3 regions of the Sodalis sp. RH24 genome follow, and region 1 is predicted to be linked to each of the others. Evidence: predicted binding sites of a transcription regulator. Region 1 holds the regulator's gene; each other region holds the start of a gene.
The links. The regulator CRP, encoded in region 1, controls carbon source genes, mostly activating them, when cyclic AMP is high. The targets are predictions, from matches to a motif close to ATGTGANNNNNNTCACAT.
Positions count from the first base shown of each region.

Region 2: the regulator CRP is predicted to act here: its motif matches at 1,932-1,949, upstream of msrB (peptide-methionine (R)-S-oxide reductase MsrB).
Region 3: the regulator CRP is predicted to act here: its motif matches at 1,778-1,795, upstream of bhsA (multiple stress resistance protein BhsA).

Region 1 covers NZ_CP178729.1:4,094,217-4,097,493, reverse strand. Annotated here, with positions in the region: gene ACL2XG_RS18465 (OsmC family protein) at 214-636, opposite strand; gene ACL2XG_RS18460 (hypothetical protein) at 596-784, shown strand; gene crp (cAMP-activated global transcriptional regulator CRP) at 952-1,584, shown strand; gene ACL2XG_RS18450 (YccS/YhfK family putative transporter) at 1,638-3,277, shown strand, end outside.
Region 2 covers NZ_CP178729.1:1,046,050-1,049,326, reverse strand. Annotated here, with positions in the region: gene ACL2XG_RS04685 (D-hexose-6-phosphate mutarotase) at 1-641, opposite strand, end outside; gene gapA (glyceraldehyde-3-phosphate dehydrogenase) at 729-1,724, opposite strand; gene msrB (peptide-methionine (R)-S-oxide reductase MsrB) at 2,075-2,488, shown strand; gene ACL2XG_RS04670 (YeaC family protein) at 2,577-2,849, shown strand; gene pncA (bifunctional nicotinamidase/pyrazinamidase) at 2,924-3,277, opposite strand, start outside.
Region 3 covers NZ_CP178729.1:2,773,095-2,776,371, reverse strand. Annotated here, with positions in the region: gene ACL2XG_RS12760 (PhzF family phenazine biosynthesis protein) at 1-240, opposite strand, end outside; gene ACL2XG_RS12755 (hypothetical protein) at 1,002-1,259, opposite strand; gene bhsA (multiple stress resistance protein BhsA) at 1,270-1,527, opposite strand; gene ACL2XG_RS12745 (TetR/AcrR family transcriptional regulator) at 1,903-2,571, shown strand; gene ACL2XG_RS12740 (nitrate- and nitrite sensing domain-containing protein) at 2,719-3,277, shown strand, end outside.

The sequences.
Region 1 (3,277 bases):
CATACCGTGGGGCGCTCGGTCGGGCGGGAACACCACGCCCGATTCGACCCCATCGGCATGCTCTCCCTTGAACACGCCGGGTTTGAGTGCGGTGTTGGCGGGCATACCGTGCCATGGGGCGCTCGGTCGGGCAGAGAAACCATGCCCGATTCGACCCCATTGGCGCGCTCTCCCTTGAACACGCCGGGTTTGAGTGCGGTGTTGGCGGGCCGGTTAGGCGGCGGGGGCGTGGTGTTCGTCGCGCACTTCAAAGCTGTGGGTCATATTGACCGACGCGCCGAGCATCAGTGAGACCGAGCAGTATTTTTCCGCCGATAGCGTCACCGCCCGCTCCACCGCCTTGTCGGTCAGCCCGGCGCCGGTGACGATAAAATGCAGGTTGATATGGGTAAACAGGCGCGGCGCCTCGTCGCGGCGCTCGGAGGTGAGTTTGACCTCGCAGTCCCGGACGTCCTGCCGCGCTTTGTGTAAAATCGATACCACATCAATGGCGCTGCAGCCGCCGACCGACATCAATACCATTTCCATTGGGCTGGGCGCTTTTTCGCCCGCGTTCCCATCCATCAAAACCTGGTGGCCCGAGGCGGATTCGCCCATGAAAGACAACCCTTCTACCCATTTGACCCGTGCCTGCATTATGATACTCCTGATGAAAAGCTTTCCAGCAGACTACATTTTTGTTGGAAAACTGGCAATGTTACTGAACATACTTCATGCTGAAGCAAGACAACAGAAGACACTGCTTCAAACCTATGCTAAAAACAAGGCTGGATCGGCCTCATGATAATGAAAGGGCAAGAGATCGATCGGAACATCACATTACCAGACCCTAATAAGTTCCCTTACGTCGCTCCGTTTAAACGCGGAGTCAGAGTGAATAATACAAGCGCCGTAACAGGGAATACGATGTCCCGAACCTGGGATAGCGATGACAAAAGAGGATAACAGCGAATGGTTCTCGGCAAACCGCAAACAGACCCGACTCTCGAATGGTTCCTGTCTCATTGCCATATTCATAAGTATCCATCGAAGAGTACACTTATACATCAGGGTGAAAAGGCTGAAACGCTTTACTACATCGTTAAGGGCGCCGTGGCGGTGCTGATTAAGGATGAAGAAGGCAAAGAGATGATTCTCTCCTATCTTAACCAGGGAGATTTCATCGGTGAGCTCGGCCTATTCGAGGAAGGTCAGGAACGCAGTGCCTGGGTACGGGCGAAAACCGCCTGTGAAGTCGCCGAGATTTCGTATAAAAAATTCCGGCAGCTGATTCAGGTGAATCCGGATATCCTGATGCGCCTGTCGGCGCAAATGGCCAGTCGTTTACAGGTAACGTCGGAAAAAGTCGGCAACCTGGCATTCCTGGACGTTACCGGACGCATAGCGCAAACCCTGTTGAACCTGGCGAAACAACCCGACGCCATGACCCACCCCGACGGCATGCAGATAAAAATCACCCGTCAGGAAATCGGCCAGATTGTCGGCTGTTCCCGCGAGACGGTAGGACGTATTCTTAAAATGCTCGAAGATCAAAATCTTATATCCGCGCACGGTAAAACCATTGTTGTTTACGGCACGCGCTGATAGCCCCGTTATACAGGCGTGGTGCTTCGTACCACGCTTTTTTTGCTGACAGTATGTGGCGCCGGTTAATCTACCACCCTGAAGTAAACTATGCCCTGCGGCAAACCATCGTGCTATGCCTGCCGGTGGCCGCCGGCCTGTTATTCGGCAGCTTGCAAAACGGCCTGCTGTTTTCGTTGGTCCCTGCCTGCTGCAATATCGCCGGCCTCGATACCCTGCATAAACGGTTTTTCAAGCGACTGGCCGTCGGCGGCGTGCTGTTCGCGCTGAGCAGCGTGCTGATCCAGGTGCTGTTGGCCGTGCCGGTGCCGTTGCCCTTGGTGATGCTCGGCCTGGCGCTGCTGTTCGGCGTTACCGGTGAAATCAGCCCGCTGCACGGCCGTTTATTGCCCGCCGCGCTTATCGCCGCCATCTTTACCCTGGGGCTGGCCGGCAATGTGCCGCCCGCCGTGCCGCCGCTGCTGTATATTGCCGGCACCGCCTGGTACGGGCTGTTCAACGCCCTGTGGTTCCGGTTGTGGAAGGAGCAGCCGATGCGGGAATCGCTTAGCCTGCTGTATCGGGAGCTGGCGGATTATATCGAGGCGAAATATACCCTGCTGACACAGCATACCGATCCGGAAACCGCCCTGCCGCCGCTGTTTGCCCGCCAGCAGGCGGTGATTGATCTGATTGCCCAGGTATACCAGCAGCTTTATATGCTGTCGGCCAATGATCAGCTGCAGTACAAACGCCTGCTGCGTTCTTTCCAGGTGGCGCTGGATTTGCAGGAGCATATCGCCGTCAGCCTGCACCAGCCGGACGAAGTACAAAAACTGGTGGCGCAAAGCCACGCCGAGGCGGTTATCCGCTATAACGCCCGGCTGATTGCCGCGCGGTTGCGGGTACTGGCGGATGATATTCTCTATCACCGGCAGCCGGGGCGTTTTAACATGGCCACCGCGCTGTCGGCCCTGGAAAAAATTGCCGACCGGCATCCGGATAATCCGGTCGGACAGTTTTGTTATTACCATTTCAGCCGTATCGCCCGGCTGCTGCGTACCCAGCGCCCGCTTTACCGCCGCGACCTGATGGCCGACAACCAGCAGCGGCTGTCGTTTTGGCATGCGCTGGTCAGCTACTGTTCCTTTAAATCCATGGCGCTGCGCAGCGCGGCAAGGCTTGGGATTATGCTGGCCATCGGCAGCAGCCTGGGGCTGGTATTGGATCTCCCCAAACCCTACTGGATTTTAATGACGGTGATGTTTGTCAGCCAGAACGGCTATAACGCCACCCGGGTGCGGATCCAGCATCGGGCCCTGGGCACGTTGGCGGGGTTGGTGATTGCCGCCGGCACGCTGCAATTCAGGCTGAGCGACGGCACGGTATTGCTGTGCATGTTGTTCCTGACGCTGGCGTCTTACCTGGTGTTGCGCAAAAATTACGGCCTGGCGATGATCGGCATGACGGTGACCGCGGTGTATACGTTGCAGCTACTGTCGCTGAACGGCGCGCATTTCCTGGTGCCCAGGCTGGTGGATACGCTGATCGGCTGTATGCTGGCGTTCGGCGGCATGCTGTGGTTATGGCCGCAGTGGCAAAGCGGTATGCTGCGCAAAAACGCCCATCTGGCGCTGGAGCGGGACCAGGACGCGCTGCGACTGCTGCTGCAACCCGCCCCCGAGCCGGCGGCGCTGGCCTACGCGCGCATGAA
Region 2 (3,277 bases), 2.4 Mb from region 1:
CTGATGTCCTGCGGGTGGGTATATACCCGATCCACTTCGCCGCTGAACGTGACGTCGCCCTGCTGTTGCGCGGTAACGCCGCCGTTCACCTTGTCGATATAGCTGTTGCCCAGTCCGCTTACGCTGACGTCGTTAATATCCTTGATATTAAAATAGCTGTGCAGGGCGGCGGTGTTCTGGAAATCGCCTTTGGCTTCCAGTTCGATGCTGCAGGTGCGGCCCAGGACAAATGTCGCGGTCAGGGTAAAGGGTTTCGGCCAGTATTGCTCGGTAACGGCGCTGTCGTGCAGGCTGAGGGACAGGGTGACCTGCTGATCGTTTTCCTGATGGACGTCGAGATGCCAGGGCAGGATACGCGCAAAACCATGGTTGGGACTGGCTACCTTGCCGAACCAGGGCCAGCAGACGGGCACGCCGCCGCGAATGGCCACGCCATCCTTGAATTCGCTGCTGTCGCTTAACCACAGCACCGGTTCTTCGCCTGCGGGCTGCCAGGCCACCAGATGGGCGCCCTGCAGGGTAACCGCCGCCTTGACGCGCGGATGATCGATGACGATAACCGGCAGTTCATCCATCTGACGCAAGCTGATGGAGGATGAGAGCTGCTCTTTGACGGGTAACGCAAAAACAGAGTTATGCATACATGAGCCTTGTGAAGTTAAGCATTGGAATCAAATAAAAAGGGCGACATTGCTGTCGCCCCATAAGCCGTTCTTTATCGACAATGATTACTTGGCGATATGGGAAATCAGATCCAGTACTTTATTGGAATAACCCGTTTCGTTATCGTACCAGGCTACCAATTTTACAAAATTCTTGTTCAGCGCGATGCCGGCTTTGGCGTCAAATACCGACGTCAGTTTTTCGCCGTTGAAATCGGTGGAAACCACGTCTTCATCGGTGTAGCCCATTACGCCTTTCAGTTCGCCTTCGGACGCTGCTTTCATCGCTGCGCAGATTTCTTCATACGTTGCGCTTTTTTCAATGCGCGCGGTTAAATCGACAACGGAAACGTTCGGGGTCGGAACACGGAAGGACATGCCGGTCAGTTTACCGTTCAGCTCGGGGATAACTTTACCCACGGCCTTGGCGGCGCCGGTTGAGGACGGAATGATGTTCTGGGACGCGCCGCGGCCGCCGCGCCAGTCTTTATGGGACGGGCCGTCGACGGTTTTCTGCGTTGCGGTGGTGGCGTGTACGGTGGTCATCAGCGCTTCAACGATACCGAATTTATCGTTAAGGACTTTGGCCAGCGGCGCCAGGCAGTTGGTGGTACAGGAAGCGTTGGACACGATATCCTGGCCATCATAGGATTTATGGTTCACGCCCATGACGAACATCGGGGTATTGTCCTTGGAAGGGCCCGTCAGGACCACTTTCTTGGCGCCGGCGGTGATGTGCTTGCGGGCGGTTTCGTCGGTCAGGAAGATGCCGGTGGCTTCTGCAACCACGTCAACGCCAACGTCACCCCATTTCAGGTTAGCCGGATCTCTCTCAGCGGTAACACGGATGGTTTTGCCGTTTACAACCAGATGGCCGTCTTTCACTTCCACGGTACCGTCGAAACGACCGTGAGTTGAATCATACTTCAGCATGTAAGCCATATAGTCGGCGTCTAACAGGTCATTGATGGCGACGATTTCGACATCGTCACGTTCCTGCGCAGCACGGAAAACAATACGGCCGATACGGCCAAAACCGTTGATACCTACTTTGATAGTCATATATTCCACCAGCTAATTATTAGTGAATAAAAGGTTACTTGTAAACTTACAAAAACCTCGCGCAGCGTCAAGCGGAATCGTGTCAATTATTGCTGCAAATCAAACGTAATCACACCATTTGAACGTAAATTGTCCGTTCCGCCGCCCGCACAGCTACGAATAAGATGGGGGCCGTAGCCCGCCATTTAAACTGCACCTGGCAGCTAAATGTGACATGCATCACACTTACCGCTCACGTCGTTTCTCGCCCTCTAGTTTAAGCTAAAAATCATCCCGGTGTTGTTAATTATTTGTTATAATAAGCCGGTTCAAAACCCTTATCATTCATTCACCGCCTGAGAATCGCACGTATGGCTAAAAATGATCCCGATCGCATCGTCCCCGACCACCTGACCGATATGCAGCGCCATGTCACGCAGGAGCGGGGCACCGAGCCGCCTTATAGCGGTAAGTTGCTGGAAAATAAGCGCACCGGCCAGTACCACTGCCTGTGCTGCAACGCGCCGCTGTTTTTTTCTGCAACCAAATATGACTCCGGCTGCGGCTGGCCGAGTTTTTACGAGCCGGTTAACGAGTCCGCCATCCGTTATCTGGACGACAACTCCCATGGTATGCATCGCGTGGAGATCCGCTGCGGCAATTGCGATGCCCATCTTGGGCACGTATTCCCGGACGGGCCGCAGCCCGGCGGCGCCCGTTTTTGCGTTAACTCCGCTTCGCTGCGTTTTAAGGACCAGGAAAATGGCGAAGAAATCGACGGCTGATTCGCACGTAACACACCCGCGCGTATCGCTGCCGGCGGAGGCAAGCTTTATCGATTCAGCTAATTATTCTTATGATAAGGAATAAATCGTGGACGTTGATGCGCTACTGGCTAACCTGACGCCTGACATCTACCAGCGCCTGAAAACGGCGGTGGAACTGGGCAAATGGCCCGACGGCGTTCCCCTGACCGCCGAACAAAAGGATAACTGCCTGCAAATGGTGATGCTGTGGCAGGCCCGTCATAATCATCAGCCGGAGCATATGAGCATCGGCACCGACGGGCAAATCGTGATGAAAAGCAAGCGCGAGCTGCTTGAGGAACTGACCGGGCGACCGGTGGCGCGTATCAAGCCCGAATAGCGCGGCCACCCCGGCAGGCGCGGCCGCGTCACCATGCCGGGAAACGCCTATCCTTCGCCGGCGCCGCTTCGCGCTCAGACGCCGCGCATCATCTCATCCAGGGTCACCAGCCTGGCGCCGTGGCGGCGCATTTCCTCCAGCGCCCTTTGGCTGTCGCCGGCGTCCAGGTTGACGCCGCGGCATCCTTCGGTGAGCACGTCGGTGCGATAGCCCAGCGACAGCGCGTCAAGCACGGTGAACTTTACGCAATAGTCGGTCGCCAGCCCCATCACCGTCAGATGGGTGATATCCAGCGCGCGCAGCCAGTCATCCAGCTCGGTCTGCTGGCGATGGCCGTTATCAAAAAACGCGCTGTAGCTGTCTATCTCGGGCTGGCGGCCCTTGAGGATCTTCTTGTCAATCCATTGCTGATGCAACTGCGGGTGCAA
Region 3 (3,277 bases), 1.3 Mb from region 1:
CGTGGGATGGCCGGCAAAAGGCAATTCTCCTGCCGGGGAGAAAATACGCACATGGTAATCGGCGCCGGCGGCCGAAGGCGGCAGGACAAACGTGGTTTCGGATAAATGAGTCCAGCGGGCCACGGCCAGCATCTGCCGATCGGATAAGCCATCGGCATCCAGGATCACCGCCAGGGGATTGCCCATCAACGCAGTGGCGGTAAACACATCGACCTGTTTAAATCGACGCAGCTCGGTCATAACCCATCCTTTTTAACAGTAAGGCGATTATTGCCGATTCTGGCGTGGTTGCAGGATAACTGCAAGGACGGTAAGAGGGATATTGCGCTTTGAGATAACCGCCAGGCCAGGGGAGCGGTTAACCCGCCGCCTCAGCGGACGGGCGGCAAAAAAAACTGCGCCGCCAACTGTCAATAAAAGCACCTGACAGTTGGGGCGCAGCTCTCAATGGGTTTTATACCAGAGGATCGCAACCCTTAGCCGCGGCCCGGTCCGCCGCCATGGTGATAACCGCCGCCGCCGCCATGACCGCCGCCGCCGCCCCAAGGCGGTGGCCACAGGCAACCGCTAAGCGCGGCGCTAAGAACAATAATTCCGACAAATGCTAAAATGCGACGCATTGTTTTGCTCCATATATTAATAATTACGTTACCGTTAGATGATTATCCATTCGTTAAAAGGGGTCAACGGCGGCAACCGTAAAGATATTTGGCACAGATGTTTCTATTTGCGTTTATTGCATGGAAGCGTAAATTTGGCGGAAAACGGCAGGGCTAATTTATTCATTAACATAGGAAAAAGCTTATTTAGGGCTTTTATTTATTTTAATAAAGATATAATTAAGAATATTCCTGACAGAGGATAGCAACGGGCAGGAGAAAAGAAAGCGTTATTTTGTTACAACGTAAAAAAAGCGTTTGCGCGATGATATTACGCAAACGCTTTAGGGAAAATAATGAATGGGCCAAGCCCGGATTTTTTGATGACGCGCCGGTAAAGCGCTATTCATAAACGACCGACGTACTGTGCATATTATTGCGCCCCGACACCGACGTTACCGGATAGGCGCGGTTATCGACGCGTACGGCGCGTTCACTGCCATGACCGGGCAGGGTAGGCAACCCTGTCCTGGCGCCCACGGTCGTCAATACCACCTGGTGAGGCTCATACCGGGCGGTATTGATGGTGTCGGCGGCAACACTGCCGAACGACACCATGGCGGCCAGGGCAACGATACCAAGATTAACTTTGTTCATCATGGCGCCATCCTTATTGGTAAATTACCGCCGTGCCATGCAGGTTATTCTGGCCGGTGGTGGAGGTAATCACAAAAGACTTCGCGCCTTCGGCCGAAGCCTTGGCGGACAGCTGGCTTTCCAGCGAAGACAGGTTGGCGCCGCCGGTGGCGCTGATGACGCCTACCGGTTGCTGACCCGCCGGGGCGGAGGTCGCCAGTTCTGCGGCAAAACTACCGAAAGAGACAGCGCTCAGGGCGATGGCGGCGATGGCATATTTTACGTTTTTCATAATCTTATCTCTCTATGCATTCTGGTTGCAGGATTTGTGAGTCAACGCTATTTGTTAACGTTCGATAAGTAAATACTAGTCCTCCTGACGGCGTTGATCAACTAAATTTTTAATGATCGTTAATATAATAGATAAGCCATTGTTAATAATGAAAATTTATTTTTATTGTCAACGCTCACTCACTTTGGGTTGGAGAGGCCGCCGCAAGGGAGGAACAGGCATGGCCGCCAAATTTAACATTCTTTGGGCAATGTGACGAAAGGCACTTGTAATTTTTGTAATGATCGTTAATTATATAGGTGCCGGCTGATATCCACAAGGACGTTGTGCAAGCGGCAAGATGCCAGGCATAAAAATGCGATAAGAGAGGATGTTATGAATACCGATCATGTTGCGCCCATACGGAAAGGACGCGGACGCCCAAAACAGTTCGACCGTGACGATGCGCTGGATAAAGCGCTGGAACTGTTCTGGCGCCACGGCTACGAAGCGACCTCGCTGACCGATCTGGTGGAGGCCACCGGGGCCAAGGCCCCGACGCTGTACGGCGAGTTCGGCAATAAGGAAGGCCTGTTCCGCGCGGCGGCCGAACGCTACGTGGCGAAATTCGCCGAACGGGGCAAGGTGCTGCTGGCCGACCCCGCCTGTACGGCGGCGCAGGCGGTTGAAAATTTCCTGCGCGATACCGCGGCGCTGTACACCGACAAAGATTTGCCCTCGGGCTGCTTTATTATCTGTACGTCCGCCGCGCTCTCGTCTTCATCCGACGCCGTGGCGAAACTGCTGCGCGCGCGGCACCATTTCCAGGAAAACATGCTGGCGGATTTCCTGCGCGCGCGCCAGGCCCAGGGAGAATTGCCGGCCGGCACTCATGTGCCCACCCTGGCGAAATACCTGACCTGTATCCTGCAGGGGATGTCGGTGCAGGCCCGTGACGGCGCTACCCGCGCGGATCTGGATACCATCGTTACCACGTTGATGAAAGTGTGGCCGACTCTGGCACGCATCGGCGCGGCCGCCGCCCGGGACACGGCACAGGTTTAACGGCGCCGCGCCGACCCCGCGCGGCCGAAAAGACAGCGGCGCGACGCAGATAAAGTTGATTCTGCGCAGGGCGCCGGTGTCCTGCGGTACGTAATATGCGTTTATCAGGTCACGTCGTGGCAATTCCGGACTGGATAAATGAACCCATTGATTGCCGATACTTCCACCGCTATTCGTTTCCTGCAGGCCTCGCGGCAAAGCGAGATCGCGGCGTTGCGACGTTTGCTGCAAACCGGCGAACTGGTGGGGGCGGTCAGTCAATTGGTGCATATGCTGCAACGCGAACGTGGCGTAACCACCCTTTACCTGAGCGCGGGCTTGCACGCCGATACGCTTGAAAAACCGGCGCGCGATGCCGTTATTGCCGAGCGTGCCGTATTGCGGCTATTGGGCCGGGAGGAAGGCGTCAATCGGCCGGCGTCCGACAGCCAAAGGCTGGGGCGAATTGCAGCGGTATGTTATGCGCTGGGACGTTTGCCAGCGTTACGCCGCCGCATCCGGCGGGCCGGGATCGATCAGGCGCAGGCGGCGGCGGTATTCAACGCGGTGATCCGCAGCCTGCTGGCGCTGGTATTCGAGGCGGCGGATACGGCGGCGGAGCCGGCTGTTTCCCGGGCGTTGATCGCCATGTTCAGCTTTATGCAGGGCAAAGAGCTGGCGGGGCAGGAACGGGCGCAGGGCGCGGCGGTGTTTGCCGCGCGCGCAT